2 regions of the Lysinibacillus sp. FN11 genome follow, and region 2 is predicted to be linked to the other one. Evidence: a T-box and tRNA genes for the amino acid it is inferred to sense, from the RefSeq annotation. Region 2 holds a T-box; the other holds one or more tRNA genes.

Region 1 (18,029 bases), 1.5 Mb from region 2:
TCTTCTGAAACGACAATTGTAATAGCATCTGTAACTTCGCTTAAGCCAAGAGCAGCGCGGTGGCGTGTCCCTAACTCTTTTGAAATAAATGGGCTTTCAGATAAAGGTAAATAACAAGCCGCTGCCGTCACTTTATCTTTTTGCATAATAACAGCCCCATCATGTAGCGGGGTATTTGGTATAAAGATATTAATCAGTAATTCTGATGAAATTTCAGCATTTAGCCCTATACCCGTTTCAATATATTCATTAAGGCCTGTTTCTTTTTCAATAGAAATTAACGCACCTATTCGACGTTTAGCCATATAACTTACAGACTTCTTCATTGCCTCAATAAGTCTTGTTTGTTCTTCTTCCTCTTGACTAGATGAGCGTTGGAATAGCTTTCCTCGTCCAATTTGTTCTAAACCGCGTCTGATTTCAGGTTGGAAAATAATAATAATCGCTAGGAAACCAAACTCAATAACTTGTTGTAGCATCCAGCCAAGTGTTTGTAACCCTAAAAGGTCTGTTGCAATTCGTGCAATAATAATGACGAATATTCCCTTAAGTAATTGGACAGCCTTCGTACCTTTAATGAGGGTTAAGACTTTATAAACAACGTACCAAACGAGCAGTACATCAATGAAGTTAATAACAATATTCACAGGCGTTAAATCCGTGAAATGTTCGATAATTTGCACGTGGCATCCCCCACTTTTCATTACGAATCCATACACATTCAAGTATATCACATTCTTATCAAATGTAACTTTTTTCAAATAAAAAGTCTACTCAGAAGAGTAGACCTTTCAGCCTCTCACGTGCACTATTTTTTAGGACGTATAGAGTGTTATTTAGTTTCTTCTTTTTCCTCAAATGTCATGGCTGTCTTAACAGAATTTTTAATTGTATACCATAACCATTCAAATACTTCGTCAATTTCTTCGATTCTCCCTGAAACTACCGCTGAAGATGCCATATATTGCCCGTTGATTACTGTGACGTTGCCATCAACTTCACCTTCAACAATCAAATCGCCATTTTTTACAACAATATCGCCTTTTACCACTTCTCCTTCAGGGACAATCACTGTTTGACCATCCACAACTAAATTAGGTTGTTTGGTTACTGAGAAATGCTGGTCATCCATGAAGCTACCCAATAATGTAGCACTCATGAATAGGCAAAATACTGCTGCTGCCACAAAGAAAGGATGCCGGCGAATCCATTTTTGTATACCTACTCGACTTTTTGGTTTTGGTAAACGAGCCATAACTGCTGCTTCAAAACCCGGAGGCGCTGTAATATGGGAAGCACTCTTCACAAAGGCGATTGTTTCACTCAATTCTTGCATCAACTGTTTACAATCATTACATGTATGCAAGTGTTGTTTCAACTCTTGCTCATGCTCACGACTAATGTCACCGTCTAAATAATCATGCATATAGTCTATAATATGCTCTGGACAAGTATTCATGACGCTCCCCCTCCTACAGATTGTTTAATTGCTTACGTAATGCCTCACGTCCGCGGTGAATCCTCGTTTTCACCGTTCCAAGCGGCATATCTAAAATCTCGCTAATCTCTTGTAACGATAACTCTTCTATATATTTCAATACTATAACCGAACGGTATTTATCCGGCAATCGTCCAATTTCATATTGAATGCGATCTTGCAGCTCCATTTGTTCTAACTGCTCCTCTGGTAGCTGGTCGTCTGCTGCGATTTGCGAGTACATATCAAGCCCTTCTGTACCAGCTACTTCTGCATCTAAATAATAATCCGGTTTCTTTTTTCGAATACGGTCAATGCAGAGGTTTGTCGCTATGCGATAAAGCCACGTCGAAAACTTTCTTTTCTGATCAAATGTATGCAAGTTCATATAAGCTCGCACAAAAGCCTCTTGAGCAATGTCTTCAGACTCTTGTTTGTTGCCTAACATTCGATAGCATACTTGGTACAGTTTGTGCTGATAGAGACTCACAATATCGGCAAATGCGTTTTGATCGCCTTTAAGCACTTGTTTTATTCTCTTATTTACTAACGCATCCATTGTGTTGACTTCTCCACCTTTACAACTGTCTTATACTATACGAAGCACCGATAAGAAAAGTTTCGTTTTAATTCAATTATAGCAAAAGATTTTTATGCAATGTGGCAACAGGCAATTTTTTGTCAAATTTTCTTTAAACTAGTGTTTCGCCAAATAAAGATCCCATTAATGCAACAGCCACATTTGCTGTTGTATTCTTTTCATCTAATATAGGATTTACCTCTACAAACTCTGCTGAAGTTACCATGCCTGATTCTTGTAACATTTCCATTGCTAAATGGCTTTCTCGGTACGTAATTCCGCCTGGAACTGGTGTACCCACACCTGGCGTATAAAGTGGATCTAATCCGTCTAAATCAAGTGATAAATGTAAGCCATCAACATTTCGTTCCTTTAAATAAGCAAGTGCATCTTCCATTACACGTGTCATGCCAAGTCGGTCAATTTCATGCATTGTATATACCTTAATTCCTTGTTGACGAATCAATTCACGCTCTCCCGGGTCTACTGAACGAGCTCCAATAATAATCACGTTTTCAGGCTTAATTTTTGGAGCATAGTTGCGAATTTGCACTAAACGTTCATGTCCTAGCCCAATACTAACTGCTAACGGCATCCCATGTATATTGCCTGAAGGTGTTGTTTCAGGTGTATTTAAATCTGCATGTGCGTCATACCAGATAACACCAAGATTTTTGTAATGCTCACCTAATCCAGCTAATGTTCCAATAGCAATGCTATGGTCTCCACCGAATACAAGTGGGAATTTTTTTTGTTCCACTACTTCATGTACACTATTTGCTAATGCAGTACTAACTTCTACAACTTCCTCTAAATTTAGTAATTTTTCATCCACAGCTCCGTCAGCAAGCTTTTGACTGACACGAATATCCCCTTGATCCTGAACATCGTGTCCGATAGCCTCTAAACGTTCAACAATACCTGCATATCGAATAGCACTTGGTCCCATATCTACACCACGGCGTGTTTGTCCGTAATCTGTTGGTACTCCAATAATAGAAATATTAAGTTTATTCATGTTTTTATACCCCCTAAAAGTTATAAGATTATTGTAAAGCCTACATACCACTTGGCTCAACTCGACAAAAACTTGCATATTTATTCATATTTAAATAACATAAAAAAATCTCCTACTGTTTTCAGCAAGAGATTAGTTATCTGTAGTTAATATAACACTTTTAAATAATTTTCATTCTAAAAAAGTGAGCCATGAAGGACTCGAACCTTCGACCCTCTGATTAAAAGTCAGATGCTCTACCAACTGAGCTAATGGCTCATAAAAGAAAAAATGGCTGGGGTACTAGGATTCGAACCTAGGCATGACGGAATCAAAATCCGTTGCCTTACCGCTTGGCTATACCCCAATCATTTATAAAACTGGTGGAGGGGGACGGATTCGAACCGCCGAACCCTAAGGAGCGGATTTACAGTCCGCCGCGTTTAGCCACTTCGCTACCCCTCCGAAATAACACAATAAGAATGGTGGAGGATGACGGGCTCGAACCGCCGACCCTCTGCTTGTAAGGCAGATGCTCTCCCAGCTGAGCTAATCCTCCATATAAACAGGTGTTATATCACAGTTTATTTTCTTTATAAAGCCTAAGTTTTAAATGGTGACCCCTACGGGATTCGAACCCGTGTTACCGCCGTGAAAGGGCGGTGTCTTAACCACTTGACCAAGGGGCCAATATTACGTCTTAAACAAGACAAGAATTATAATAACATTTTTAATTAATAATTGCAATGCTTTTTCACAAATTATTTTATGTATTATAGCCTATGAAAAAAGGACAAAAAAATGGCTCCGAAGGCAGGACTCGAACCTGCGACAACCTGATTAACAGTCAGGTGCTACTACCAACTGAGCTACTTCGGAACAATGCTATTCACTTTGGTTTTAGACAACCTCTTAAGTACATTTATTATTATAGCAAGCATTATAAATAATGCAACACATTTTGTTAAAATTTTTATATTTTTTGTCGAAGACTGCTCCTATATTCGTCTGAAAGCATAATAGTTCTCTATTAATTCTAATATTTCTATTTAACGTACTAAATATTCTTGCTGTATATTATTGTAATTGTTAAAATAAAAATAGTTTTATGAATTTTCTATCAAATTGTCTGGGGGAGGATGTTCAATATGGTATCAAATGATTTAATTGCACCTGAATTTTATAACATCACAGAGGAATTAGAAAAATTTTCGCAAGATAGTGATCGACAAGCAATACGTTGGTTAAATACACAACAAGAGAGACGTACAGTTTCTTATGTCGAGCTTAACCAAAAAATGAATCAGTACGCAAACGCTTTTACGGAGAAGGGGCTTCAAAAAGGTGATCGTGTATTAGTTATTATTCCTCGACTTCCTGAAGCCTATTTCGTTTTTCTAGGTTGCTTAAAGGCTGGTATCGTACCTATTTCATGTTCAGAGATGCTACGTGCAAGCGATTTAGAATATCGGATGGAACATTCTTCTGCTAGTGCAGTTATTGCTTATGAGGCTTTTACTAGTGAAGTTGATCAAATAATTTCTTCTGTATACGCATTGAAAAATAAACTAGTGATCGGTGCTGCGAAAGGAGATTGGACTTCTTTAGATGAATTAGCAAGCAAGCAGCCAGCTACATTTACAACTGTAGCTACTACACGTGATGACATGGCATTCCTTTCTTATACATCTGGTACAACTGGTAAACCTAAAGGCGTTGTTCATTCACATGGCTGGGGATATGCACATATTAGAACTGCAGCTTCAAAATGGCTTTGTGTACGTGAAGGGGACCTCGTGTGGGCAACAGCTGCTCCTGGTTGGCAAAAGTGGATATGGAGTCCTTTTTTATCAACAATCATGCTCGGCGCTACTGCTTTTGTCTATCATGGTGGATTCGATGCAAAAACCTATCTTCAATTAATGCAGGATGAAAAAGTTAATGTTCTATGTTGTACACCGACAGAATACCGGATTATGGCGAAAATCGATAATTTACAAGACTACAATCTATCATCTCTACGAAGTGCCGTTTCTGCAGGTGAACCTTTAAATCGTCCAGTTATCGAAACATTTATGAATCATTTTGGACTAAAAGTACGTGACGGCTATGGACAAACAGAAAACACATTATTAATTGGTACACTCGAAAACACAGAATTACGTCCTGGTTCTATGGGTGTTCCAACTCCAGGTAATATTGTACGTATTATCGACAATGAAGGGAATGAAGCACCAGTTGGCGAAGTTGGTGATATTGCTGTTCACAAATCTTCACCAGCTTTATTTAAAGAATATTATAAAGAACCAGAGCGCACACAAGCTGCATTTCGTGGGGATTGGTATATTACAGGTGATCAAGCAAAATGTGATGAAGACGGTTACTTCTGGTTTGAAGGTCGTGGGGATGACATTATTATTTCATCTGGTTATACGATCGGACCATTTGAAGTTGAAGATGCATTAAACAAACATGAAGCTGTACAAGAATGTGCAGTTGTAGCTGCGCCAGATGAAATTAGGGGGCATATTGTAAAGGCATTTGTTATCTTAAGAGAAGGTTTCAAAGAATGCAATGAAGAGGAGTTAACAAAGGAGCTACAGGAGCATGTTAAAGCGTTAACAGCCCCTTATAAATACCCTCGTAGTATCGTCTTTATTGATGAGTTACCAAAAACGACATCAGGGAAAATTCGCCGTATCGAACTTCGAGCTACTACAGTGCATACACACTAAGTTAAGTATCAAAAAAAGAAGGCATCCATTGAGGATACCTTCTTTTATGTATTTATGAATAAAAAATAGTCGGCTCAAATAAAAAAAGCCACTACTGAGTGTATCAGCAGCGACTTTTTGCGCCTAGCGACGTCCTACTCTCACAGGGGGAAGCCCCCAACTACCATCGGCGCTAAAGAGCTTAACTTCCGTGTTCGGTATGGGAACGGGTGTGACCTCTTTGCCATCATCACTAGACTTATTCGACCTCCAATACACGGCGTATTACTGCGTCAGCTGCTCTCGTTCAATCAGTCACGTACAAAAGTACGCTCCTTCAATTACTTGTTTGCTTCCTTGTACTACTTGTGTCTTGAAGCTCTCTTTTTTATTGAAAGAGTTGTTCTTTCAAAACTGGATAAACGGTGCATTGAATGTTTCAAACTTTTTTGGTTAAGTCCTCGATCGATTAGTATTCGTCAGCTCCATGTGTCACCACACTTCCACCTCGAACCTATCTACCTCATCGTCTTTGAGGGATCTTACTTACTTGCGTAATGGGAAATCTCATCTTGAGGGGGCTTCATGCTTAGATGCTTTCAGCACTTATCCCGGCCACACATAGCTACCCAGCGATGCCTTTGGCAAGACAACTGGTACACCAGCGGTGTGTCCATCCCGGTCCTCTCGTACTAAGGACAGCTCCTCTCAAATTTCCTACGCCCACGACGGATAGGGACCGAACTGTCTCACGACGTTCTGAACCCAGCTCGCGTACCGCTTTAATGGGCGAACAGCCCAACCCTTGGGACCGACTACAGCCCCAGGATGCGATGAGCCGACATCGAGGTGCCAAACCTCCCCGTCGATGTGGACTCTTGGGGGAGATAAGCCTGTTATCCCCGGGGTAGCTTTTATCCGTTGAGCGATGGCCCTTCCATGCGGAACCACCGGATCACTAAGCCCGTCTTTCGACCCTGCTCGACTTGTAGGTCTCGCAGTCAAGCTCCCTTGTGCCTTTACACTCTACGAATGATTTCCAACCATTCTGAGGGAACCTTTGGGCGCCTCCGTTACCTTTTAGGAGGCGACCGCCCCAGTCAAACTGTCCGCCTGACACTGTCTCCTGCCCCGCTAAGGGGCATGGGTTAGAATTTCAATACAACCAGGGTAGTATCCCACCGACGCCTCCTTCGAAGCTGGCGCTCCGAGATCTCTGGCTCCTACCTATCCTGTACAAGTTGTACCAAAATTCAATATCAGGCTACAGTAAAGCTCCACGGGGTCTTTCCGTCCTGTCGCGGGTAACCTGCATCTTCACAGGTACTATAATTTCACCGAGTCTCTCGTTGAGACAGTGCCCAGATCGTTACGCCTTTCGTGCGGGTCGGAACTTACCCGACAAGGAATTTCGCTACCTTAGGACCGTTATAGTTACGGCCGCCGTTTACTGGGGCTTCAATTCGCAGCTTCGCTTGCGCTAACCACTCCTCTTAACCTTCCAGCACCGGGCAGGCGTCAGCCCCTATACGTCACCTTACGGTTTTGCAGAGACCTGTGTTTTTGCTAAACAGTCGCCTGGGCCTATTCACTGCGGCTCTCATGCGCTTGCACGCTCAAGAGCACCCCTTCTCCCGAAGTTACGGGGTCATTTTGCCGAGTTCCTTAACGAGAGTTCTCTCGCACACCTTAGGATTCTCTCCTCGACTACCTGTGTCGGTTTGCGGTACGGGCACCTCTCACCTCGATAGAGGCTTTTCTTGGCAGTGTGAAATCAGGAACTTCGTCCATACGGACTCGCCATCACAGCTCAACGTTACAGTGTGCGGATTTGCCTACACACACGCCTTACTGCTTGGACGCGCACAACCAACGGCGCGCTTACCCTATCCTACTGCGTCCCCCCATTTCTCAAACGGTGAGGAGGTGGTACAGGAATATCAACCTGTTGTCCATCGCCTACGCCTATCGGCCTCGGCTTAGGTCCCGACTAACCCTGAGCGGACGAGCCTTCCTCAGGAAACCTTAGTCATACGGTGGACGGGATTCTCACCCGTCTTTCGCTACTCATACCGGCATTCTCACTTCTAAGCGCTCCACCAGTCCTTCCGGTCTGACTTCAACGCACTTAGAACGCTCTCCTACCACTGACATCGTAGATGTCAATCCACAGCTTCGGTGAATCGTTTAGCCCCGATACATTTTCGGCGCAGCGTCACTCGACCAGTGAGCTATTACGCACTCTTTAAATGATGGCTGCTTCTAAGCCAACATCCTGGTTGTCTGTGCAACGCCACATCCTTTTCCACTTAACGATTACTTTGGGACCTTAGCTGGTGGTCTGGGCTGTTTCCCTTTTGACTACGGATCTTATCACTCGCAGTCTGACTCCCGTGTATAAATATCTGGCATTCGGAGTTTGTCTGAATTCGGTAAACCGGGATGGCCCCCTAGTCCAAACAGTGCTCTACCTCCAGTATTCTCATCACGAGGCTAGCCCTAAAGCTATTTCGGAGAGAACCAGCTATCTCCAAGTTCGATTGGAATTTCTCCGCTACCCACACCTCATCCCCGCACTTTTCAACGTGCGTGGGTTCGGGCCTCCAGTAAGTGTTACCTCACCTTCACCCTGGACATGGGTAGATCACCTGGTTTCGGGTCTACGACCACGTACTATTTCGCCCTATTCAGACTCGCTTTCGCTGCGGCTCCGCCTTCTAAAGCTTAACCTTGCACGTAATCGTAACTCGCCGGTTCATTCTACAAAAGGCACGCTATCACCCATTAACGGGCTCTAACTACTTGTAGGCACACGGTTTCAGGATCTCTTTCACTCCCCTTCCGGGGTGCTTTTCACCTTTCCCTCACGGTACTGGTTCACTATCGGTCACTAGGTAGTATTTAGCCTTGGGAGATGGTCCTCCCGGATTCCGACGGAATTTCACGTGTTCCGCCGTACTCAGGATCCACTCAGGAGAGAACGAACTTTCGACTACAGGGCTTTTACCTGCTCTGGCGGACCTTTCCAAGTCGCTTCATCTAACTCGCTCTTTTGTAACTCCGTATTGAGTGTCCTACAACCCCAAGAGGCAAGCCTCTTGGTTTGGGCTCTTCCCGTTTCGCTCGCCGCTACTCAGGGAATCGATTTTTCTTTCTCTTCCTCCAGGTACTTAGATGTTTCAGTTCCCTGGGTCTGCCTTCAAGACGCTATGTATTCACGTCAAGATACTACGCGATTAAACGTAGTGGGTTCCCCCATTCGGAAATCTCCGGATCAAAGCTCACTTACAGCTCCCCGAAGCATATCGGTGTTAGTGCCGTCCTTCTTCGGCTCCTAGTGCCAAGGCATTCGCCGTGCGCCCTTAATAACTTAACCAAGTTATTAAGCCTATAAAAAACTTAAAAAATAAATGTGTTTGTTACAATTTCAATGTCGTTTTATCCAGTTTTCAAAGAACAAGTTTTGAAGTGTTTCATTCAGATAGAATGAACCTTCAAAACTGAACGCAAAACGTAATCGTACAAACCCAAGGTTTGTATTCCGAAATAATCCTTAGAAAGGAGGTGATCCAGCCGCACCTTCCGATACGGCTACCTTGTTACGACTTCACCCCAATCATCTATCCCACCTTCGGCGGCTGGCTCCAAAAGGTTACCTCACCGACTTCGGGTGTTACAAACTCTCGTGGTGTGACGGGCGGTGTGTACAAGGCCCGGGAACGTATTCACCGCGGCATGCTGATCCGCGATTACTAGCGATTCCGGCTTCATGTAGGCGAGTTGCAGCCTACAATCCGAACTGAGAACGACTTTATCGGATTAGCTCCCTCTCGCGAGTTGGCAACCGTTTGTATCGTCCATTGTAGCACGTGTGTAGCCCAGGTCATAAGGGGCATGATGATTTGACGTCATCCCCACCTTCCTCCGGTTTGTCACCGGCAGTCACCTTAGAGTGCCCAACTAAATGATGGCAACTAAGATCAAGGGTTGCGCTCGTTGCGGGACTTAACCCAACATCTCACGACACGAGCTGACGACAACCATGCACCACCTGTCACCGTTGCCCCCGAAGGGGAAACTATATCTCTACAGTGGTCAACGGGATGTCAAGACCTGGTAAGGTTCTTCGCGTTGCTTCGAATTAAACCACATGCTCCACCGCTTGTGCGGGCCCCCGTCAATTCCTTTGAGTTTCAGTCTTGCGACCGTACTCCCCAGGCGGAGTGCTTAATGCGTTAGCTGCAGCACTAAGGGGCGGAAACCCCCTAACACTTAGCACTCATCGTTTACGGCGTGGACTACCAGGGTATCTAATCCTGTTTGCTCCCCACGCTTTCGCGCCTCAGCGTCAGTTACAGACCAGAAAGTCGCCTTCGCCACTGGTGTTCCTCCAAATCTCTACGCATTTCACCGCTACACTTGGAATTCCACTTTCCTCTTCTGCACTCAAGTCCCCCAGTTTCCAATGACCCTCCACGGTTGAGCCGTGGGCTTTCACATCAGACTTAAAGGACCGCCTGCGCGCGCTTTACGCCCAATAATTCCGGACAACGCTTGCCACCTACGTATTACCGCGGCTGCTGGCACGTAGTTAGCCGTGGCTTTCTAATAAGGTACCGTCAAGGTACAGCCAGTTACTACTGTACTTGTTCTTCCCTTACAACAGAGTTTTACGATCCGAAAACCTTCTTCACTCACGCGGCGTTGCTCCATCAGGCTTTCGCCCATTGTGGAAGATTCCCTACTGCTGCCTCCCGTAGGAGTCTGGGCCGTGTCTCAGTCCCAGTGTGGCCGATCACCCTCTCAGGTCGGCTACGCATCGTCGCCTTGGTGAGCCGTTACCTCACCAACTAGCTAATGCGCCGCGGGCCCATCCTATAGCGACAGCCGAAACCGTCTTTCAGTCTCTCGCCATGAAGCAAGAGAGATTATTCGGTATTAGCCCCGGTTTCCCGGAGTTATCCCAAACTATAGGGTAGGTTGCCCACGTGTTACTCACCCGTCCGCCGCTAACGTCAAAGGAGCAAGCTCCTTTTCTGTTCGCTCGACTTGCATGTATTAGGCACGCCGCCAGCGTTCGTCCTGAGCCAGGATCAAACTCTCCATAAAAGAAATTTGATTAGCTCAAATTGTTTTGCTGGCATCATGTTTGATGTCCAAAATTGCGTTTCGTTCACTAACCGAAGCTAGTTACTTAAAACTTTATTGATTACGTTTTGCTTGTTCAGTTTTCAAGGTTCATGTTTTTTTATTTCGTTGTCACCTCTTGGCGACTTATACATAATAACATCGATTATTCATGAAAGTCAACACTAAAACATAAGTTTTTTTAAAGAGATTCATTTTTTATTTTAAATTTTAGAAACGAGGTTATCATTATGGTCCGTAAAACGTTGATTTCACTGCTTTTAATTGTAATGCTCTTTGCCTTTTTAAAGCCTATAAACTCAACGATGATTTCTGTATTTAATATTGGGAATGCACCAGTAGTGGTCACGAAAGGACATTATGGCACATCTCTTATTGTAGAGATTTCTTTCTCTGATGACTCTCTATTAGAATGGCTCCAAACTGTGCAGGAGCCTTATCCACTTCTACTTTTAGATGCTGATTGGATAAAACGGTCACCCGATCATTTAAAAATTATCCAACAACGAAAATTGCCTACAGGATTACTTGGGCCAGATGATTCAATAGAAGAACCCGTTGACATTGCGCTCATCCAAAAGGATATTGATACTTACGGAAAATATTTACAAGAAAAACCTTTATGGTTTGCTACCCGAAATCATCAATATTCACAGGATTTACAGAAAACCTTATTCCAACAACAAATGAATTTACTATCTCCTTCGCTTATTTGGCAAGGTGAGAAAACTCCGAAATTACAAAAAGGTGATTTTGTCTTTTTCCCGCTCCATCAAAATAATCAAATATCCTTTAAAGAGCTTAACACTCTCATACAACAACATAAGTTTATGTCGATTGAAGAAAATATATTTGGTTATAAAGTTCAAACTAAAAAAGCGCCATAAAAAAATTGCCTCCACTACAGCGAGGCAATTTTTTCCTTATGCGTTTTTAGCCTGTTCACGACGAGCTTTGCGTCGTGCTTCTAATTTTTGACGATCTTCATCGGATTTTGCATTATATTTAGGTAATACTAATAATTGATACGCATTAACCGCCAATAATGGGAATAATAAGAGCGCAACATACTCATTAATATTTTCATCGCGACCCATCAATGCAATTGTCCACTCCAACGTTGTGATGACAATCATAAAGAATAGTGCCGAAATCATTACATGTTTTTTCCCTGTTAATTTTACTTTTTGAACAGCTGTTGCTATGGCCCCGAAAATGAGGACAATTAATAGTCCTACATAGAACAACCAGCTTTGCCCATCTTTCACACCAGGAATAAAGCGGAAGAAAATTATATCGAAAATCGTTATGGCAATTAATAATAGCTGTACCCAATTCCATAATGTCAGTGTTCTAAAAATATTAACACCTACCTGATGAAGTGTTAAATAAGCAAAAAAGCCAGCTTGCGCTATAACACTCATTGTAAACCCTAAGAAAACCATCCATAAAAGTCCAGCGAAAAACTCACCCCATTGACCGTTTGCTATGTATGGTTGGAAGAATTCCCAGCGAATAAATAAACTAAAAACTCCGTTGACTGCACCACCAACGAGCATTGCAAAGAAGAAAAACTTTGCCCAATTTCGTATCGTCACAACTAAAAGTCCCCCAATTTCTCAATATATCTGTCCTTATTTTATCAATGCCTTGTTAAAAAAGCTATTTCTCATCCTAACGAATACATAAAGTCCTGAGAAATGTGAACAATAATTGAAAGAGTCTATCTAGAGAAAGGACTGATTGTCGATGCGAAAATTCACCTTATTATTGATTCTAATGCTTTTTCTTTCTGCCTGTTCACAAGATAAAACCTCTACCATGTCCTATGATGAAATAAAAAAAATCATGATTGACTCTTTACAAACAGAGGATGGTAAAAAGGCATTGCGACAGCTTTTAGAGGAGCCGAGTTTCCGTGAGCTCTTGATTTTAGAGCATGATGAAGTGAAAAAGGCTACCGAGGAAACTTTACTTTCCAAGGAAGCAGAAGACTTTTGGAAAAAAACCTTTGAAGATCCAAAGTTTAAAGAAACTGTTGCGAAAAGTATGCAAAAACAGCAACAGGATATTATGAAGAACTTAATAAAAGATCCGACTTTCCAAAAGGATATGGAGGCATTTTTCGGGCAACCCGATATGCAAAAGCAGTTGGAGACTATCCTTAAATCATCCAATATGCGCAAGCAAATGGAGGAAGTTGTAAAGGAAACGATCGAAAGCCCTTTAATGCAATCGAAATGGCAGGAACTTATTAAGAAAAGTGGCGAAACCGGTTCATCAGGAAGTGGCGATAAGAAAGAAGCGAGTGGCGATAGTGGTGGCGGATCGGATAAGGGACAAAAAAGTACCGAGTAACCTTGGTAATGTAAAAACGGATTTCCCCCTAAAATTGGTGGAAATCCGTTTTTTATTATTTATTTAATTTATCGATGATTTTCGTCGCAATGTCTAAATAAATTTGTCCTGTTGTATGTTTTTCAGCGTATACAGAAGGAGCAAAATCTTCATCTGTCCAATCTGGTTGCCCAAGCGGGATTTGTCCAAGCAACTCTGTACGTAGTTCGTCAGCTAGCTTTGGTCCTCCACCTTGCCCAAAGACAAATTCTCGGTCACCTGATTTAGATTCAAACCAAGCCATGTTTTCGATAACTCCTAAAATTTCATGGTCTGTTTGAAGCGCCATTGCCCCTGCACGAGCTGCAACAAATGCTGCTGTTGGGTGTGGTGTTGTTACCACAATTTCTTTTGATGATGGTAACATTTGATGGATATCTAATGCAACGTCACCTGTGCCAGGAGGTAAATCTAATAATAGATAATCTAATTCACCCCACTCAACATCACGGAAGAATTGATCTAATACTTTACCTAGCATTGGTCCACGCCATACGATCGGTGCATTATTTTCTACAAAGAAGCCCATTGAAATCATTTTTACCCCAAAGCGATCTACTGGGAAAATACGATTATCGACTACCTTAGGCATATCCGTCACACCCATCATATCAGGTACACTAAATCCATAAATATCTGCGTCAATTAAGCCGACTTTCTTTCCTAGACGAGCTAAAGCTACAGCTAAGTTAACTGATACTGTCGATTTACCAACTCCACCTTTACCAGAAGCAATTGAAATTACTTGTACTGTGCTTAATGGAGATAAAATATCTTGTGCTTCCGACTCTGTTGCTGTGCCACGGAAGCTTTGTAATTTCTCTGTAGATAGTTCTTCAAAACGAATACCAACAGTGTTTACACCCGCTTCTTTCAACACCTCAACAACTTTCATTTGTAGTTGTAATTGTTCTGGTGTATTCAGTTTGGCAATGGCAATTTTTACACTGACATGATTTTTTTCTTCTTTTATTGCTACGTTCGTAATACCATCTGTTTCTGCAAGCGATTTATGTAAAAATGGATCTTGTAGTTGTCCCAGTATTTCTCGTACTTGTTGTTCAGTAATCACGACGAACACTCCCCTTATATTGTCTCAATATTAGTATATCATAATGATTTGATTTACGTTGTAGATGTTGCTCTACTCAATTTTGGCTAATAAATAGTCTTCTATACCTTCAACTATGGCATCTGCCATTTTTTCTTGATAGTTTTTGTCCACTAATAATGCTCGTTCCTCATCATTACTAATAAAACCAGTCTCCACTAAAGCTGCAGGTACTTCCGCTTTCTTCAATAAATAGATTTGCTTAATAGACAATGCTTCACGATCTGTATTTTTTAAATTGGTGCGAATGGATTGTTGAATACTCTTGGCAAGAATCTCTCCATCAGCATGTCCTTCCTTATGGTAAAATACCTGTGCGCCACGCCATTTTGTTTCAGGTATGGCATTTGCATGAATAGTTATAAATACATCAGGCTTTTCTTTTTCCACGATATCCTTTCTTAGGAAGATATCTTGTTTTTTCCGTTCTCTCATTGTTCCATATTTTTCTGATGGCGCATGCTCATCGATTACATCCCCATTTTTTGTTCGTGTCATTATAACCGTTGCGCCTTTTTTCTTTAATTGCTTCTCTACATGCTGAGCAATTGCAAGTGTAATATCCTTTTCAATCACTTCGCCCTTTGAAGCTCCTCCATCCTCACCACCATGCCCTGCATCAATGACAATCTTTATGCCACCAAGTGGGTCCGGTAAGAAGAAGTTACGGTCCGAAGCATTTGTTTCATATGCCACGACCACTATACTCATAAGCATAATTACTCCTAGTGCAAGCCAGCGCTTCACCCATATCCACCACCCTTTTACATTTAGTGTACGAAATTAGTGGATGAACTATGCCAGAAAGTAAAAAAAACTCCCAAGTCACAAACTTGAGAGTTTTAATTTCTTCTATAATTAAGGGATTTTATTGGATTGTAAAATTAGGATTAAATTCACCTGTATATGGCTCATGCTCTACAAATACAGTTAGATCATTGCCATCTTTGTCTTTACCTGTTCGTTTATATGTGAATTTCTTATCGTTGATTTCTGTAATTTCAAGAGCTACACCATACTTATTATCACCGACAGAAACATGCGCTCTTATTTTATTATCATGAATGACATCAAAGTAACCATAGTCTCCACGACTTTCACCTGTTTCAGGATTAAAGAACTCATATTTATTTGTATTTGCATCATACTTTGCAATGCTGATGAAATTTGAATTAAATTCTGTTACATCATTACCCGCTTCATCTAACACAACTGTTCCATGCCATAGTGTATCAGCTAGAATTTTATCTCCGTCAACGTCTGTAACTATTTCACCTGTTGAAGCATCTAACGTTTTATCGGAATCAGTAAATGCCAGTTCTTTTTCTTTATATGGAATATGTTCCACGAATATTTCTACATCATTGCCCGCAGCATCTTTACCCATTCTCTTATAAGTAAAGATACTATCGTTTAACTCAGTGATCTCGACAACAGCTTGGTAGTTTTTTGATTCTGAAATTAATATTCTTTGTTTCCCATCGTTTGTGATAAAGAATGTCCCTTTATCATCACGACTATTACCGGTAGCAGCGTCAAAGAACTCATAATGACCTGTCTGAGCATCATATTTTGCTAAGCCAATGAAGTTTGCGTTCTCCGCAGTTAAATCATTGTTATCTCGATCATAAACTTTTGTTCCTTGCCAATTTGCACCACTTAGAATATTAGCCATTTCTTGTCCCTTTGTTAATTGCTCTTTGGCAGTATTTACTGTTGCGGCACTTTCTGTTTTAACTTCCTCACTATTCGTCGTATTGCCTTTAGCAGGCTCCTTATCTTGACATGCTGCCAGTAATGCAATAGCTGCAACAGATACTATTAATAATTTTTTCATACCTACTTACCTCCATCAGTTCGTTTATATTTTGAGTTACATCAAACCCATCATGACCATTTTTTAAAAATGAAAGGTTTGTTGTACCTTCTAAAAACTATATTAAAGTGGAATGTTAAACTCCCCCTAAATAATTTCTTAAAAAAACATAAACCTATACGAAAATATTTTTAATATATATTAAACCTGCACACTAATAGTGAGGTTTATGTAAAAAAAGCTATTTATTTTTTCTACATAAACTTAATTTATGGGTGATCGACATTTCTCACAAACGCGTACCTCAACATTATTTATTATAGGAAAAAGCTAAACCTAGCATATCTTTTTAATATTACTCGTATAATTCGCTACATGTTACCATATTTTTATAAACGGAAAAGTAGGCTACAGTGATATACCACTAGTCTTTTGGCTGTTTTAACCAAAGAAAAGAAGGTGGAAAAATGATTGATCAATTAATACTTTCAGCAGCGAACGGCGATACTGATAAAGTATTAGCACTTCTGCAAAATGGCATCAATATTAATACAACGGATCAGTATGGAAGAACCCCTGTCTTAGCTGCCACTTATAATAACCAGGTGGATACTGTGAGGGTGCTCATTCAACATGGTGCTGATATTAATATTAGAGATAATAACCTTGAGAACGTACTTTTACATGCAGGGGCATCAGGCTATTTAGAAATCGTTAAACTTGCCATATCTTCAGGGGCAGATACAAAGCTAACTAATCGCTTTGGTGGAATTGCCATCATCCCTGCATCCGAACGGGGACATGTTGAGGTGGTCCGAGAGCTACTTAATCACTCAGACATTCATGTCAATCACATTAATAATTTGCATTGGACAGCTCTATTGGAGGCAGTCATATTAGGCAATGGCGGGGAGAAACATCAAGAAATTGTGCAATTATTGGTGGATCATGGTGCTGATATAACTATTGGAGATCGAGATGGTGTCACACCATTGCAGCATGCAAAAAAGCTAGGCTTTTATGAGATTGAGCAAATTTTAAAAGAAGCTGCACGCGAACGAAATAACAGTTAACACTATAGGAGGTTTATTCATGATTCAAGAAATCATCTAGAGAGATGTAACCTTCAAGATACGATTCTAGGTGGCCTCACTTCGGTATTAGCTGACCAGCTGCATCCATTTCACCTACAGTTTCATAAGAAATAACGTTAAGCAATCTTTGAGGTTACTTCAAAGATTGCTTTTTATGATGGAATGACAAAAAGACCCTTTCCTCGAAAGTAGAAAGAGCCTTAGGATAGATGTTTTGTCTGCCTCTGACTCCGTAAAGACCAAATCATCTTTAAACGGTACGCCATTTGTAAAGGTTACGAATTCTCTTCTGGTAATAGAATAATAACAGTAGTTCCTTTACCTTCTTCACTATATATACGAAAACGGGCATTTCTCATAAGCTTAAATTTTTTCAAAGGATTCGTAAATCCAATACGTGAGTTTTCTTCATTTACTAATCGTTGCAACTTTTCTTCTGAGATACCGACCCCATTATCATCAATTTTAATACGTATAAATTGACCTTCTCGTTGCACACTCACCTCAATAGTACCACCTTCTTTTTTCTTCGAAATCCCGTGAAAAACTGCATTTTCAACTATAGGCTGAATTGATAATGCTGGAATCAAAGATTGAATGGACTCATCTATATCATACGCAACTGTAAGACGATCACCAAAGCGCATTTTTTCAATATAGAGATATGCTTTTACAAGATCTATTTCATCTTCTAT
Region 2 (13,035 bases):
TGGTACAGTGTCAGGGGCACCAAAAATTCGTGCCATGCAATTGATTAATGAATTAGAACCAGTAAAGCGAGGAGTATATGCGGGAGCGGTAGGCTATATTTCGACAACTGGTGATATGGACTTGGCCCTCGCAATTCGCACGATGCTCATTAAGGACCAAAAGGCACATGTACAGGCAGGAGCAGGTATTGTTTATGATTCAATTCCATTGTCAGAATATGAAGAAACAATGAATAAGGCACGTGCCCTATTGGAGGTAAAAAATGATTTTAATAATAGATAACTATGATTCTTTTACCTATAATTTATTTCAACAAATCAGTATGCTTGGAAAAAGCGTCAAGGTCATACGAAATGATGCCATTACTATAGAAGAAATTCAAAAACTATCGCCAGAAGCCATCATTTTATCACCAGGGCCAGGAACGCCAAATGAAGCAGGTATAACAATAGAGGTCATCAAGGTGCTCTATCAAAAAATCCCTATTTTAGGTATCTGTCTTGGACACCAATCTATAGGGCAGGCTTTTGGCGCAAATATTGTGCAGGCCAAAAACATTATGCATGGAAAGCTGTCCCCATTACAATACGAGCAAACAGGTTTATTTGCCCAATTAGATGGAGATATCGAGGTTATGCGATATCATTCACTTATTATTGAAGAACAAACTTTACACAAGGATTTTAAGATACTCGCCACAGCGGGAGATGACGGAGAGATTATGGCCATTCAACATAAAGAATATCCTCTTTATGGGCTGCAGTTTCATCCTGAATCAATCGGCACAAAAGAAGGCAGTATGATGATGCAAGCCTTTCTGGAAAGTATAGCTTAATAAAAAAGCTGTCGCCTCATCTGAATGGGCGACAGCTTTTTAAGTTATTGTTTCTTGCCTGTAATTAAATTAGCTATTTCTTCTAAGGTCATGGAAGAATTGACCTCATAGGAGCCGATTTGTAAGCTTCTAGCATATTTAGGGTTAGCGAGTAGTAACTCCATTTCAACACTATTGGTAATAATGCCACCGTCTTCAAGTTTTTGTGCCACACTATACGGTGTGATGCCACTATAGATTTGCAGAGACATCGTTGTTACATCCGTAGCCGTTTCTTCATCAGCTTGTTCAGATGCATCTGTTGTAGAAGTTTTTTCAGTCGTATGTACTTGCTTTAATTGATCCTTTAACGAGGCAATTTCTTGATTGGCCTTACTTAATTTGTTTTGTAGTTCTTCTACCTGTTGTTGATTGGAAAATTCCTTGGTAGGAAGACCAATAGTTACATCGAAGCGGTTTGCGAGTGCGAGCAATGCCCCAACAAGAAAAACGGCTATACCAAATGCACGAATGGCAGACTTATTCATCAATTAACGCCCCCGTTTGCAATCACTTGCCGAACTTGCTCTTCTGTTAAATTTGAGCGAATACTAATATCTGCTACAGAAAGTCCCTGTTTATTTAATTCAAGTACCTGACTAATAATAATTTGATGAATCGGTTTTGCTGCTGCTGTTGTTTGTCCAACTTTTGAAGCCTGTGCAGCCTGTTGAACGGCCTGCATGACTTGGTGCACTTTAGGATCTTGACCTTTTGGAGGGATACTTGATTTTGATTTCACTTGGAACTCAGGCTCTAGTAAAAGTTCTTCCTCCACAATCTTAAGGCGACGCTTTAAATTATTCGTTTCTTGGAAGATGGAGATAGATAATTCTTCGACATCTTGTTCGATTTTTTCGTGCTATTTTTGAAAAAGAACGAAACAATGATCAGAAAAATTCCGATACTCATTAATACGATGGATAAATCCAATAGTTTCACCTCAATGTAGTATGTAATTATAAGATATTTTACCATATGCAAACTTAATATGAAATGAAGGTAGATTTTTTTTCAGTTTATGTTATAATAGGTTAGTCGTATAAATCATGCTCAAATTTAAATTCTTGATATAGAGTGGGAGGGTTAATGATGCGCGTAAATATTACTTTAGCTTGCACAGATTGCGGCGAACGTAACTACATTTCTAAAAAGAACAAGCGTAACAATCCAGAGCGTCTTGAACTTAAAAAATATTGCTCTCGCGAGAAGAAATACACTCTTCACCGTGAAACTAAGTAATCGCTCATTAAGCCAAAACCACAAGTGGTTTTGGCTTTCTACATTTTATCAAATCATTCAATGTAACACTTCCAGGAGGATATGACGTTTTACGATATAGGAGGTAGCCTAGATGGATAAAACAACTTTACGAAACACGGTACGCAAAGACCTTGCAACCTTGACGGATGAAGATTATTATCGTCAATCATTAGCTGTGTTAAAAAAGGTGCTACAGGAACCATATATAATAGAAGCAAATACAATTGGTATGACCATTTCAAATAAGCCAGAAGTCGACACAATTCTTCTAATTGAGGAATTATGGAAACTAGGGAAAAAGGTCGCAGTTCCTAAATGTCACCCGAAAACAAGAGAAATGTCATTTTATGCAATTGATTCATTTGCACAGCTTGAAACTGTATATATGCATTTGCGTGAGCCCATTCCAGCAAAAAGTGAGTTTGTTGACGCAAATGAGATGGATATCATTATTGTACCAGGCGTTGTTTTTGATCCATACGGTTATCGAATCGGCTATGGCGGTGGTTATTATGACCGCTATGTATTAAACTATAACAAGGGTAAGCTGATGTCGTTGCTCTTTGATGAGCAAATCATTGATTGTGTTCCTACTGAAGCACATGATTGCCCAGTAGATATCATTGTGACGCCTACAAAACGTATTGACTGTGTTGCACAACGAGGAGCGAACGAAAATGGATAAAATGCTAGATATTTATGAACTCTTGAAAACATATGGTACCTATATTTATACACGTGATCCTATTGGCGATTTGATGCTGATGGAGGATGAAATACGTGAGCTCTATAAAGCGAATGTACTAGATATAAAAGATTATCAAATGGCCCTACTGCTTATTCGACAAGAAACAACAAGACTTCGTATGGAAGAGCATAAAAAGTAATGTTTGAAATATAATGTAATTGGGTATTGTAAAATTAATGTAACATGTATGTAATATTCTTAAAAACAGTGGGTTTCCGCTGTTTTTATGTTTTTACGAAACTTTTTACAATGCAAAACGTATATATAGATATCTGGTGCATAGAAAGAGCAAAGAGAAAAAATTTTCCATGAGATATGTGTTGATTATCTGTTAAAAAAGGATTAAGATATATTTTGTTTCCGTAACAAAATGTAAAAAATTATTATTTTTTTGTAAGGAAGTAGGGAGGATGTTAGGAATGAAATCAATAAAGTGGCCTAAACATTCATTTATGATACTAGCAATTATAGCAACTTGGATCAAAACGGTCATTGTTTACCACACAAGCTTTGAAATGAAAATTGAAAATGCAATGCAACAGTTTATTTTATTTATTAATCCATTAAGCTTCTTGCTATTTACGTATGGTTTATCACTATTCTTTAAATCAGCAAAAGCTAGAAATCGTTATTTGATTACGGTCAGCGTTATTTTGTCCATTGTTTTATACGGAAATGTAGCGTTCTATCGATTCTACAATGATTTTATTACGCTACCAGTATTATTCCAAACAAGTAACTTTGGTGACTTAGGAACATCAGTAGCAGCCATTGTTGAGCCTTGGGATGTATTATATTTCGTTGATGTCGTTATCTTAATCTTAGCGAATAAATTTTTACCAAAAATGAAAGATGCATTTAAAGTGAATATTGAATTCCGTCGTGCATTTTTTGTGCTTGCAATAGCAATGACATTCTTAAATTTAGGATTAGCAGAAACGGAGCGTCCACAATTACTAACACGTAGTTTTGACCGCGAATTATTAGTAAAAAACATTGGTACGTACAATTACCACTTGTATGACATTTATATTCAATCTAAATCATCTGCACAACGTGCGTTAGCCGATGGTAGTGAACTAGTAGAAGTGAACAACTATATACGTTCTAATCAGGCTGCTGTAAATCCAGAGATGTTTGGGAAATATAAAGGTCGTAACCTGATTGTGGTGTCGATGGAGTCATTACAAAACTTTGTCATTAATAATGACATGAATGGTCATGAAATTACGCCATTTTTAAACTCTTTAACAAAAGATAAAGATACGTATTATTTCAGTAACTTCTATCACCAAACAGGTTTAGGAAAAACATCTGACTCCGAGTTTATTGTTGAAAACTCATTGTTTGGTTTAGGTCGAGGTGCTGTATTCTTCACGCATGGTGGAAATACGTATAATTCAATGGCTGAACGCCTTGGAGAAAATGGATACTTTACAAATGTCATGCACCCTAATAATAAATCATTCTGGAATCGTGACATGATGTATCAATCGTTAAAAATTAATAAATTCTACGATATAGATTCATATACTGTGGAAGAGGGGCAAGCTGTAAACTGGGGAATGAAAGATGTTCCATTCTTAGAGCAATCAGCTGCTTTAATGAAAGATATGCCTCAGCCATTCTACTCTAGACTTATTACTTTAACGAACCATTATCCATTTACATTGGATCCAGAAGATATTATGATTCCTGAATATGATTCAAATTCAGGTACATTAAATCGTTACTTCCAAACAGTACGTTACATGGATGAGGCATTAAAAGACTTCTTCCAACAGTTAAAAGATCAAGGTGTCTATGATAATTCTATTATTGTGATGTATGGGGATCACTATGGTATTTCTGAGAACCATAATAAAGCAATGGCACAATATTTAGGAAAAGATCAAATTACACCAATGGATAATGCAATGCTTCAAGAAGTACCTTTATTCATCCACATCCCAGGAGCGGGCGATGGAAAAGAAATGACTGAGATTTCAGGACAAATGGATTTACGTCCAACGATCTTACACCTTCTTGGCGTTGAAACGTCAAAAGATATGCAAATGGGTGCGGATTTATTCTCTCCAGAGCATGAGGACTTTGTAGTCTTCCGTGATGGACGCTTTATTACAGATAAATACGTCTATGCTGGTGAAGCTTGCTATGACAAAGCAACTGGCGAAGAAATAGATGGTGAGCCATGTCAGTCTTATGCTGATCGTGCCACAATGGAGCTAGAAAATTCCGATGCCATCATTAATGGCGACTTACTTCGCTTCTATGACGAAAAAACAGGTAATTTAAAGCAGGATTCAGTTAAGTAATCAAAGGGAGATCTCGTATAGGGATCTCCTTTTTATATTGCTGATATAAAGGAATTGGTCACAATCAACCATTCATAAAATTTTTTTGTGAATCTTATGCTAAAGAAAACACCTTTCGCAATGTTTTACAACATGATGCAACGTGAATACACTTTATTGGGCATTTCTTTTTATTGACAAATAGAAAGATACGATTATAATAAGTGTAAATATCTGCATAACGAAGATTTGTTTTTCGCATTTCGGAGTATAAGAGTGAAAGGCATCGAAAAGAACGAGTAACTTTAATGGAACTAACAGAGAGTAGCCGGTTGTTGAGAGGCGCAAGGGGATATTAAAGTGAATACATCTTGGAGCTGCGTACCGAAACTTTAGTAGGCTACGACGGGGTTGCATCCGTAATCATTGCAAAAGTATCGCTATGGCTGTACTTGTTAAGGAGGGCTATGTGAATAGCTCTCGAAAAAAGGTGGTAACACGTTTATCTACGTCCTTTAGGAATTTCCTAAAGGCGTTTTTTTATGCCTTCTAAGCAAAAGCGGTACCCCACATTTACTCTTATAGAACTTGCAATATTAATATTTAATATTACAAGGAGATGTTTCGTATGTTTTTAACACCAAAGGAGCAAATGGCGATTATCAAGAAAGGTGCTAACAAGATCGTTGACGAACAGGATTTACTTGAAAAATTAGAGCGATCATATAAAGAACAGCGACCTTTAACGATTAAGCTAGGACTAGATCCGTCCGCACCAGATATTCATTTAGGCCATGCGGTTGTTCTACGAAAAATCAAGCAAATGCAAGATTTAGGCCATCATGCAGTTATTGTTATCGGTGATTTTACAGGACGAATTGGCGATCCTACAGGTAAAGCCAAGGGCCGAACAGCCTTAAATGACGATACAGTGAAGAAAAACGCCCAAACATATTGTGAGCAAATTTTTAAAGTACTAGATCCGAACAAGACAACGGTTCGTTTTAATAGTGAATGGTTAGCGAAGCTGTCCTTTGAAGAAGTCATCAAGCTAGCAGCCACAACATCTGTTGCTCGACTTTTAGAGCGTGAGGATTTTCAGAAACGCTACCAGCAGCACATCCCAATTGGTATACATGAGTTTTTCTACCCACTCATGCAAGCATATGATTCAGTAGAGCTTGTGGCAGATATAGAGTTAGGTGGAACGGATCAGACTTTCAATATTTTAATGGGACGCACCTTACAAAAGCATCGGGGATTAGAAAAACAAATTGCTATTTTTATGCCCTTGCTAGAGGGATTAGATGGCATAGAAAAAATGAGTAAGAGCTTAGGTAATTATATTGGCATCAACGAAGCACCTGAGATTATGTTTAAAAAGGTGATGGAAGTCCCAGATACTTTAATTATCAAATATTTTGAATTAGCAACAGATGAGCATCCACTACATGTGCAGGCTATTCAAGATAGACTACAAAAGGGAGAGAATCCCCGCGATTTGAAATTCCTATTAGCAGAAATTATAACGGCTTTATACCATGGATCTACAGCAATGGAGGAAGCAAGAGCTTATTTTGAAGCAGCATTTCAAAAAAGGGAAATACCAAAAAACATTCCTATACTGCTCTTGGAAATTGATAAGGAAAGAATCGTGGATATCATTCCACAACTAGTGGTAATGGGTTTTATTCAAAGTAAGAGTGAGTTTTTGCGGTTAATCAAGCAAAAAGGAGTATCCTTGAATGGAGAAAAAATGGCGATGGATGACTTATCACAAGTATTAATGAATAATGATGTCCTACAAATTGGCAAGAAGCGATTTCTTCAATTCAATAAGTAATAACAGACAAAAAAAGAGCAATCTCCGAGGAGACTGCTCTTTTTTTGTCTAAATTTTAGTGTAATTTTGGTGGGTAACCGCTGTGAACAATCGTCATGATGACGAACCATCCGAATACAGCAGCACTTAATAAGTTGAAAACAACGCTTAAAAGGTTCTTTTCTTTAATTGCTTGGAATGTACCAAATACAGCTAAAATCGCTACTAGACCAAAAATAACCATTAATAAGTTCATTAAAAATAGACACTCCTTTCGACATCAGAAAATGAATGTCGCAAACAATATTCCTCCTTAATTGTAAACGTTCTACTTGTTTTTGTCGAGGACTAAAATACTGTAAACTATGAACATTTATCGTCAAATTGTGGCAAAGCCTGTATAATAGGAAATTGAGGTGATAACTATGATGAACGTACGAAGTTATTCTCTTGGTCCCGTCCAAACGAATTGCTATATCGTATCGAATAAAGAAAAAGAATGTATCGTATTTGATCCAGGTGAAGAAGCGGAGCGTCTAATTAAAACAATCCGTAGCAACGGCTTAAAACCTCTTGCTATCTTTTTAACACATGCCCATTTTGATCATATAGGGGCAGTAGATGCAGTGCGTGAGGTATTTGATGTTCCTGTATGGATTCATGAAAAGGAAGTTAGTTGGCTAGCAGATCCAACGAAAAATGGCTCTAGTAAATATCCTGCATTACCAGATTATAGGGTAGCTGCACCAGCGCAAGATACAATTATCAAAAAAGAACAGCAAATTGAAATGAGTAATTTTGTGTTTCAAGCAGTTTTTACACCTGGGCATTCACCGGGGAGTATTTCCTATATCTTTGAAAATGACGGTTTTGCCATCGTGGGAGATACGTTATTTGAACAAGGTGTAGGACGTACAGATCTATTAGGTGGATCAACCAAAATTTTATTGGAATCGATCCATCATAAACTGTTGACATTACCTGAGGATACTATTATCTATCCTGGACACGGTAATTATACAACGGTAGGCGCAGAAATGGAGACAAATCCTTTTTTAAATGGATTTTAAAATATGGCTAATAAACTGTTTTAGCACATAAAAAAGCGTATCTCACCGAAAGTGAGATACGCGATTTTGTTTGTATTAATGACCGCCACCAGGTACGTGAATGAATGTTGTATAGTACGTGAAGCCAGCGAAGAATACAGTTAAATATGCTCCGAAAATGTACATGTACATACGTTCTGAAAGGTTTAAGAAGCCTAATAATAAGAATAAACCTGTATTACCTAAGAATAATAGCGATACCTCGTTCATACCTCCAAGGTAGAACATAACGGCAAAAATACCTGTCCAGAATGCCATAACTTTATACATATTATCCATGAAATTTCCCCTCCTTTTGCCCACGACACAATAATCTCTTACTCATTATAAATGATATGAAAGGTGTCTGTAAACTGGAACTTCTCCATGTTTGTGACAAACAAATGGATTTTTAATCTAGCTATCGATTTCTGTCACGTTTATTTCATATTTACATAAATCGCAATTATGTATCATACTTTCCATTTGCACAAATTCATTGTTCGTAAACAAGGCATCTAATTGCCCTTTTAAATAGGATTCATGTAATGAACAAACAATTTCAGAATAGGCTGTCAGTTGCTCCTGGAAGGGACAATTGAAGATGGAGAAGATAACTTTTTTTCCATTCTCAGTTTGTTGAATTTGTGGAATATAACCAATTAATGCGGCATTGTCCGTTAATAGCTGAAGTTTTTCTTCGAAGGAAAGAGAATTACTTAATGTCAATTCAGCATTCATATAATTTTTCATTTGCTGGTAGCCGTCTTGGTAGCTAATTTCCTGGCACTTTGTTAATGCAGATGGACCAAAGTCTTCAATTAATTGTATCGTCCATTTTAATAAACGATCTTCCTCACGTCTTGGAAAAGTAAGAGATACGCCTTTTTCTGAAGCTTTATAAACACGTCCAGGTCTGCCACCTTTACCTGTTTTTACATAGTCAGCTGTAATAATATTTATTTCTGAAAGCTTCGTTAAATGAAGTCGAGCAACGTTAGGATGGATACCGAATTTATCAGCAATATGTTGTACAGTAACTGTTTTTTTCTCTTGCAATATGTACTCATAAATAGAGTATCTTGTTTCATCCGCTAGTGTACTAGTAATTTTTAATGGATGGATCATGAGCTTCACCTCTTTAATTTTTATAAAAATTTTGTTCGTCTACCAAGTGTTAGGAAAATAATCATGTTGATACTATTATATTGTATTATTGAAAAAGATACAGTTCATTTCGGCATAAATATTAATTTTTTCATGCATTTATATTCTTTTTTAGTGGAAAATTGCACTTTATCCACATTTTTATAGCAAAAAACATTATTGGCAGAAAATTAACTTGCAAATTTTTATTTTCTGAAAAGGGCTTTTCTCGTGGCGAGTTCCTCCTTATACTAGGAAATAACGAATAGAGCGGTCATATTCGAATGAACTAAAAGAGAGGTGCATATATGCAGAGTTTTGAAACAGTTGTCGAACAAAAATGTGAGCAACTTTTACTAAAGGCCTATCATTTTGGAGCATCCGATTTATTGTTAGTTCCAGGAAACATAAAGTATCGGATCTATTTTCGGAAATATGATAAACTTCTCCACGCTGGTGAGCTACCTCATGAACTTGCAGAAAGAATGATCTCTTACTATAAATTTCTTGCCGAATTAGATATTAGTGAACGTCGTAAACCTCAAAGCGGTGCCTTTCAAAAAGCAATGGAGCAAAATTCTTATTCGTTTCGAGTATCCACACTGCCTTCTGTATTTTTAAAAGAAAGCTTAATTATTCGTTTACTTCTCCAAAATCATGCATTTCCACTAACTTCCCTAAGCTTTTCCAAAAGCGCAGCTCACCAACTCATGGAGCTGGTACAAAACCGACAAGGTCTTCTATTTTTTACGGGAGCAACAGGTTCTGGCAAGTCTACTTCACTTTATTCCCTAATCCATTACTGTTCCACAGAATTGAATCGACATGTGATTTCTTTAGAAGACCCTGTAGAAAACAGCCAAGCCAATTTACTTCAAATTCAAGTCAACGAGCGAGCAGGTGTTACATATGCTGCAGGATTAAAAGCCATTTTGCGCCATTCACCTGATGTCATTATGATTGGTGAAATTCGCGATAGAGAAACAGCAAATATTGCCATCCAAGCCTCTCTAACAGGGCACTTAGTTGTCTCCACTATTCATGCAAAAGACTCCATTAATTGTCTCTATCGTTTAATGGATTTAGGTGTGTCGATAGAGGAGCTTCGTCAAACGGTTATCGGTATAGTTGCCCAAATGCTTGTTCAGACCTCAGCTCTACATGGAGAACGTCGAGCTGTCTATGAAATATTACATGACGATCATCTATCAAGAGCCATCACCGCCATCAAGGATAAGGGAAATTACAAACTTCCTTATGACTTAACATTAATGGGGCAAAAGGAATTAGTGGAGAGCCTATATGCAGTTACAACCATACATCGATAAAATTGTTCTTTTTTATAATCGGGCTACGAAATGGCGGGTAAAGGAACAAGCTCAGCTTTTCAATCGTTTATGTGTACTAATGCAGGAAGGATATTTATTTCCCCAAGCTATTTCCATGCTACTACCTCATCATATCGAAGCCCATGAGGACATACAGCAGCAAATTGATGAAAAGCTCAGACAAGGAGTAGGGGTTGCAGGGATATTTGAAACATTACAGCTAGGGAATCATTATTTAATGGCAATTAAGGTGGCGGAAAACAATGGCCACATGATAGAAGCATTTAAAGGTGTGGCTAAACAGATAACAGTAAGTGAAAAGACTAAGAAAAAGCTAATCAAGCTGCTGATCTACCCTGTCACACTGATTATCTTTTTATTGTTGTTATTTTTTGTGTTTCGTACATTTTTTTTACCGAACATTGAAAGAATGGTCGTCAGTCGTACCTCTGAAACAGAAGAGACAAGTATTGCGTTGTCCAATCTGTTATTACATGTACCAGATGTAGTTATCTCGACCATGTTCATAGTAATAGGTAGCTTAATCATTTTTCGATTCTATCTCAAACGACAAGCTGTTGCTCATCAACTAACAATTTTATTAAAAATCCCCTTTATACAGCGCTATTTTAGGCTGGCATTGACAAGGCAGTTTGCTGCTTATTTAGGCAGCTTACTACAAAGTGGATTTTCATTACAAGCAAGCCTTCAGCTATTAGAGGAACAGCAGCTACAACCATTTCTCCAAGTTCTTTCACAGCGTATAAAAGAAAGAGTCATCTTTGGAGAATCACTGACACAGGCGGTAACGATGATGGCCGTTTTTCAAAAAGATTTTCCAATGTTCGTAGAGCATGGCGAGCACAGCGGCTATTTAGGAAAAGAATTAGTATTGTATAGCGATTTATTAATGGAAAAGCAGGAACAGCTTTTACAAAAAATATTAGCTTTTGTGCAGCCTAGTTTCTTTATCCTTATAGCTGCTTGTATAATAGCGGCTTATATCAGTTTATTATTACCCATCTATCACATGATTGAATTAGTTTAGGAGGAAGATGATGAAACGACTCAAACAACAAGCTGGTTTTACTTTAATCGAGATGCTTATAGTTCTGTTAATTATATCCATTCTTATTTTAATTACAATCCCAAATGTTACAAAGCATTTCGCCACAATAGATAAGAAAGGCTGTACAGCTTATATAAGCATGGTACAAGGCCAAGTAGAGGCGTATCGTGTAGATTATATGGCTTATCCTACCTTAGATGATTTAGTGGCAAAAGGCTATTTAAAGGAAAATGAAACAACCTGCCCAAATAAAGAAGAAATAGTGATTACTAATGAGGGAGAGGTACGCCCAGCCAATGTCAACTTGGAAACAGGTACTGATAGCTAATGAATGTTCATAAAAACGGTGGTTTTACGATTCTTGAAATTCTGGTTGTCTTATTTCTTGTTATGAGTTTAACAGCGATTGTTAGTAAATTCTCATTGAAAATAGCAGAAACCAAGGAATTAGAACGATTTTTTACGCAATTACAACTGGATATTCAATATATTCAAACCTCTAGTATGAGCCAACGACAATATATAGCCCTGAAAATGGAAGGTTCAACAAATCGTTATACTATTCAAAAAGATATTTATACTCATTTATATGAACGCTCTTTTCCAAAGGGGGTTGAATTTTTGCCAGCTGAGAGTTCAATTCAAACACTTGTCTATAACTATAGCGGCAATGTGATGACAGCAGGCACCATGGCATTTAAAACACCACAGGGCAAGAGAAAAGTAATCATAACATTAGGACGAGGGAGAGCTAGGATTGAATGAGTCAGGCTATTCTTTTGTAGAAACTATTTTAGGTGTGGGTATTTTGATGTTACTTTGTACTTCGTTAATCCCCATTACTTATACGATGAAAACAAATCTTGCTAATAAAAAAATGGAGCTAATTGCAGCTGAAACAGCATACGAAGGTTTAAAACAGTACCATGCGATTCAAGTAACAGAGGGCTCTCGAATCATTGAACAGGTTGCTTATCATTGGAAAGTTGACGAACAACAAGTTTGTGTCCAATTTCAAAATTTACAGGAATCACGCCAAAAATGTATTCAAGTGACAGGTGAAGTTCATGAATGAGAAAGGCTATACATTAATAGAAGCTATGTTTCAATTAGTCGTTTTTGTGCTTATTTCTCATTTTTTTGTCCTTATAATACTTTGGTTTGCTGAAATGAAGTCCACTATGCTAACAGATGAACAAACAAAGTGGGAACTATTTGTTTCTGATTTGAACCTCTCTCTAAAAGATATTTCCACCTTTTCCATTCGTGAAGATCAAAAAAGAATAACTTTCCAAACAGCTAATACGCTCCATCATATTGATTGCTACTCGAATATTATCCGTGAGCAGGTAAAGGGTGGACATGTTCCTATACTAATAGGAATCAATAAATGTCAATTTAG

The links. A T-box is a leader RNA that pairs with one kind of tRNA and senses whether it is charged. The one in region 2 lies ahead of tyrS (tyrosine--tRNA ligase), so its partner is inferred to be a tRNA-Tyr.
Region 1: it has a tRNA-Tyr gene. The T-box ahead of tyrS (tyrosine--tRNA ligase) is inferred to sense a tRNA for this amino acid. The anticodon was not compared.

What each region holds. Positions count from the first base shown of each region.
Region 1 covers NZ_CP102383.1:4,072,550-4,090,578, forward strand. The annotation lists gene cdaA (diadenylate cyclase CdaA) at 1-683, opposite strand, end outside; gene NP781_RS21445 (anti-sigma factor family protein) at 833-1,459, opposite strand; gene sigW (RNA polymerase sigma factor SigW) at 1,473-2,036, opposite strand; gene rocF (arginase) at 2,170-3,075, opposite strand; tRNA gene NP781_RS21460 (tRNA-Lys) at 3,261-3,333, opposite strand; tRNA gene NP781_RS21465 (tRNA-Gln) at 3,347-3,421, opposite strand; tRNA gene NP781_RS21470 (tRNA-Tyr) at 3,436-3,519, opposite strand; tRNA gene NP781_RS21475 (tRNA-Val) at 3,538-3,613, opposite strand; tRNA gene NP781_RS21480 (tRNA-Glu) at 3,669-3,743, opposite strand; tRNA gene NP781_RS21485 (tRNA-Asn) at 3,857-3,933, opposite strand; gene mbcS (acyl-CoA synthetase MbcS) at 4,203-5,789, shown strand; rRNA gene rrf (5S ribosomal RNA) at 5,911-6,026, opposite strand; rRNA gene NP781_RS21500 (23S ribosomal RNA) at 6,218-9,144, opposite strand; rRNA gene NP781_RS21505 (16S ribosomal RNA) at 9,326-10,877, opposite strand; gene NP781_RS21510 (hypothetical protein) at 11,147-11,803, shown strand; gene NP781_RS21515 (KinB-signaling pathway activation protein) at 11,840-12,514, opposite strand; gene gerD (spore germination lipoprotein GerD) at 12,666-13,274, shown strand; gene NP781_RS21525 (P-loop NTPase) at 13,330-14,385, opposite strand; gene NP781_RS21530 (N-acetylmuramoyl-L-alanine amidase) at 14,458-15,171, opposite strand; partial or broken gene NP781_RS21535 (DUF4822 domain-containing protein) at 15,293-16,174, opposite strand; gene NP781_RS21540 (ankyrin repeat domain-containing protein) at 16,708-17,313, shown strand; gene NP781_RS21545 (hybrid sensor histidine kinase/response regulator) at 17,610-18,029, opposite strand, start outside.
Region 2 covers NZ_CP102383.1:2,558,984-2,572,018, reverse strand. The annotation lists gene trpE (anthranilate synthase component I) at 1-283, shown strand, start outside; gene NP781_RS13795 (anthranilate synthase component II) at 264-836, shown strand; gene NP781_RS13790 (hypothetical protein) at 881-1,363, opposite strand; gene NP781_RS13785 (hypothetical protein) at 1,363-1,653, opposite strand; gene rpmG (50S ribosomal protein L33) at 1,968-2,117, shown strand; gene NP781_RS13775 (5-formyltetrahydrofolate cyclo-ligase) at 2,230-2,823, shown strand; gene NP781_RS13770 (YqgQ family protein) at 2,816-3,025, shown strand; gene NP781_RS13765 (LTA synthase family protein) at 3,306-5,201, shown strand; T-box leader at 5,458-5,699, shown strand; gene tyrS (tyrosine--tRNA ligase) at 5,809-7,023, shown strand; gene NP781_RS13755 (DUF2759 domain-containing protein) at 7,079-7,258, opposite strand; gene NP781_RS13750 (MBL fold metallo-hydrolase) at 7,428-8,072, shown strand; gene NP781_RS13745 (DUF2626 family protein) at 8,148-8,390, opposite strand; gene NP781_RS13740 (helix-turn-helix transcriptional regulator) at 8,508-9,218, opposite strand; gene comGA (competence type IV pilus ATPase ComGA) at 9,545-10,564, shown strand; gene comGB (competence type IV pilus assembly protein ComGB) at 10,539-11,612, shown strand; gene comGC (competence type IV pilus major pilin ComGC) at 11,623-11,961, shown strand; gene comGD (competence type IV pilus minor pilin ComGD) at 11,961-12,398, shown strand; gene NP781_RS13715 (hypothetical protein) at 12,391-12,708, shown strand; gene comGF (competence type IV pilus minor pilin ComGF) at 12,701-13,035, shown strand, end outside.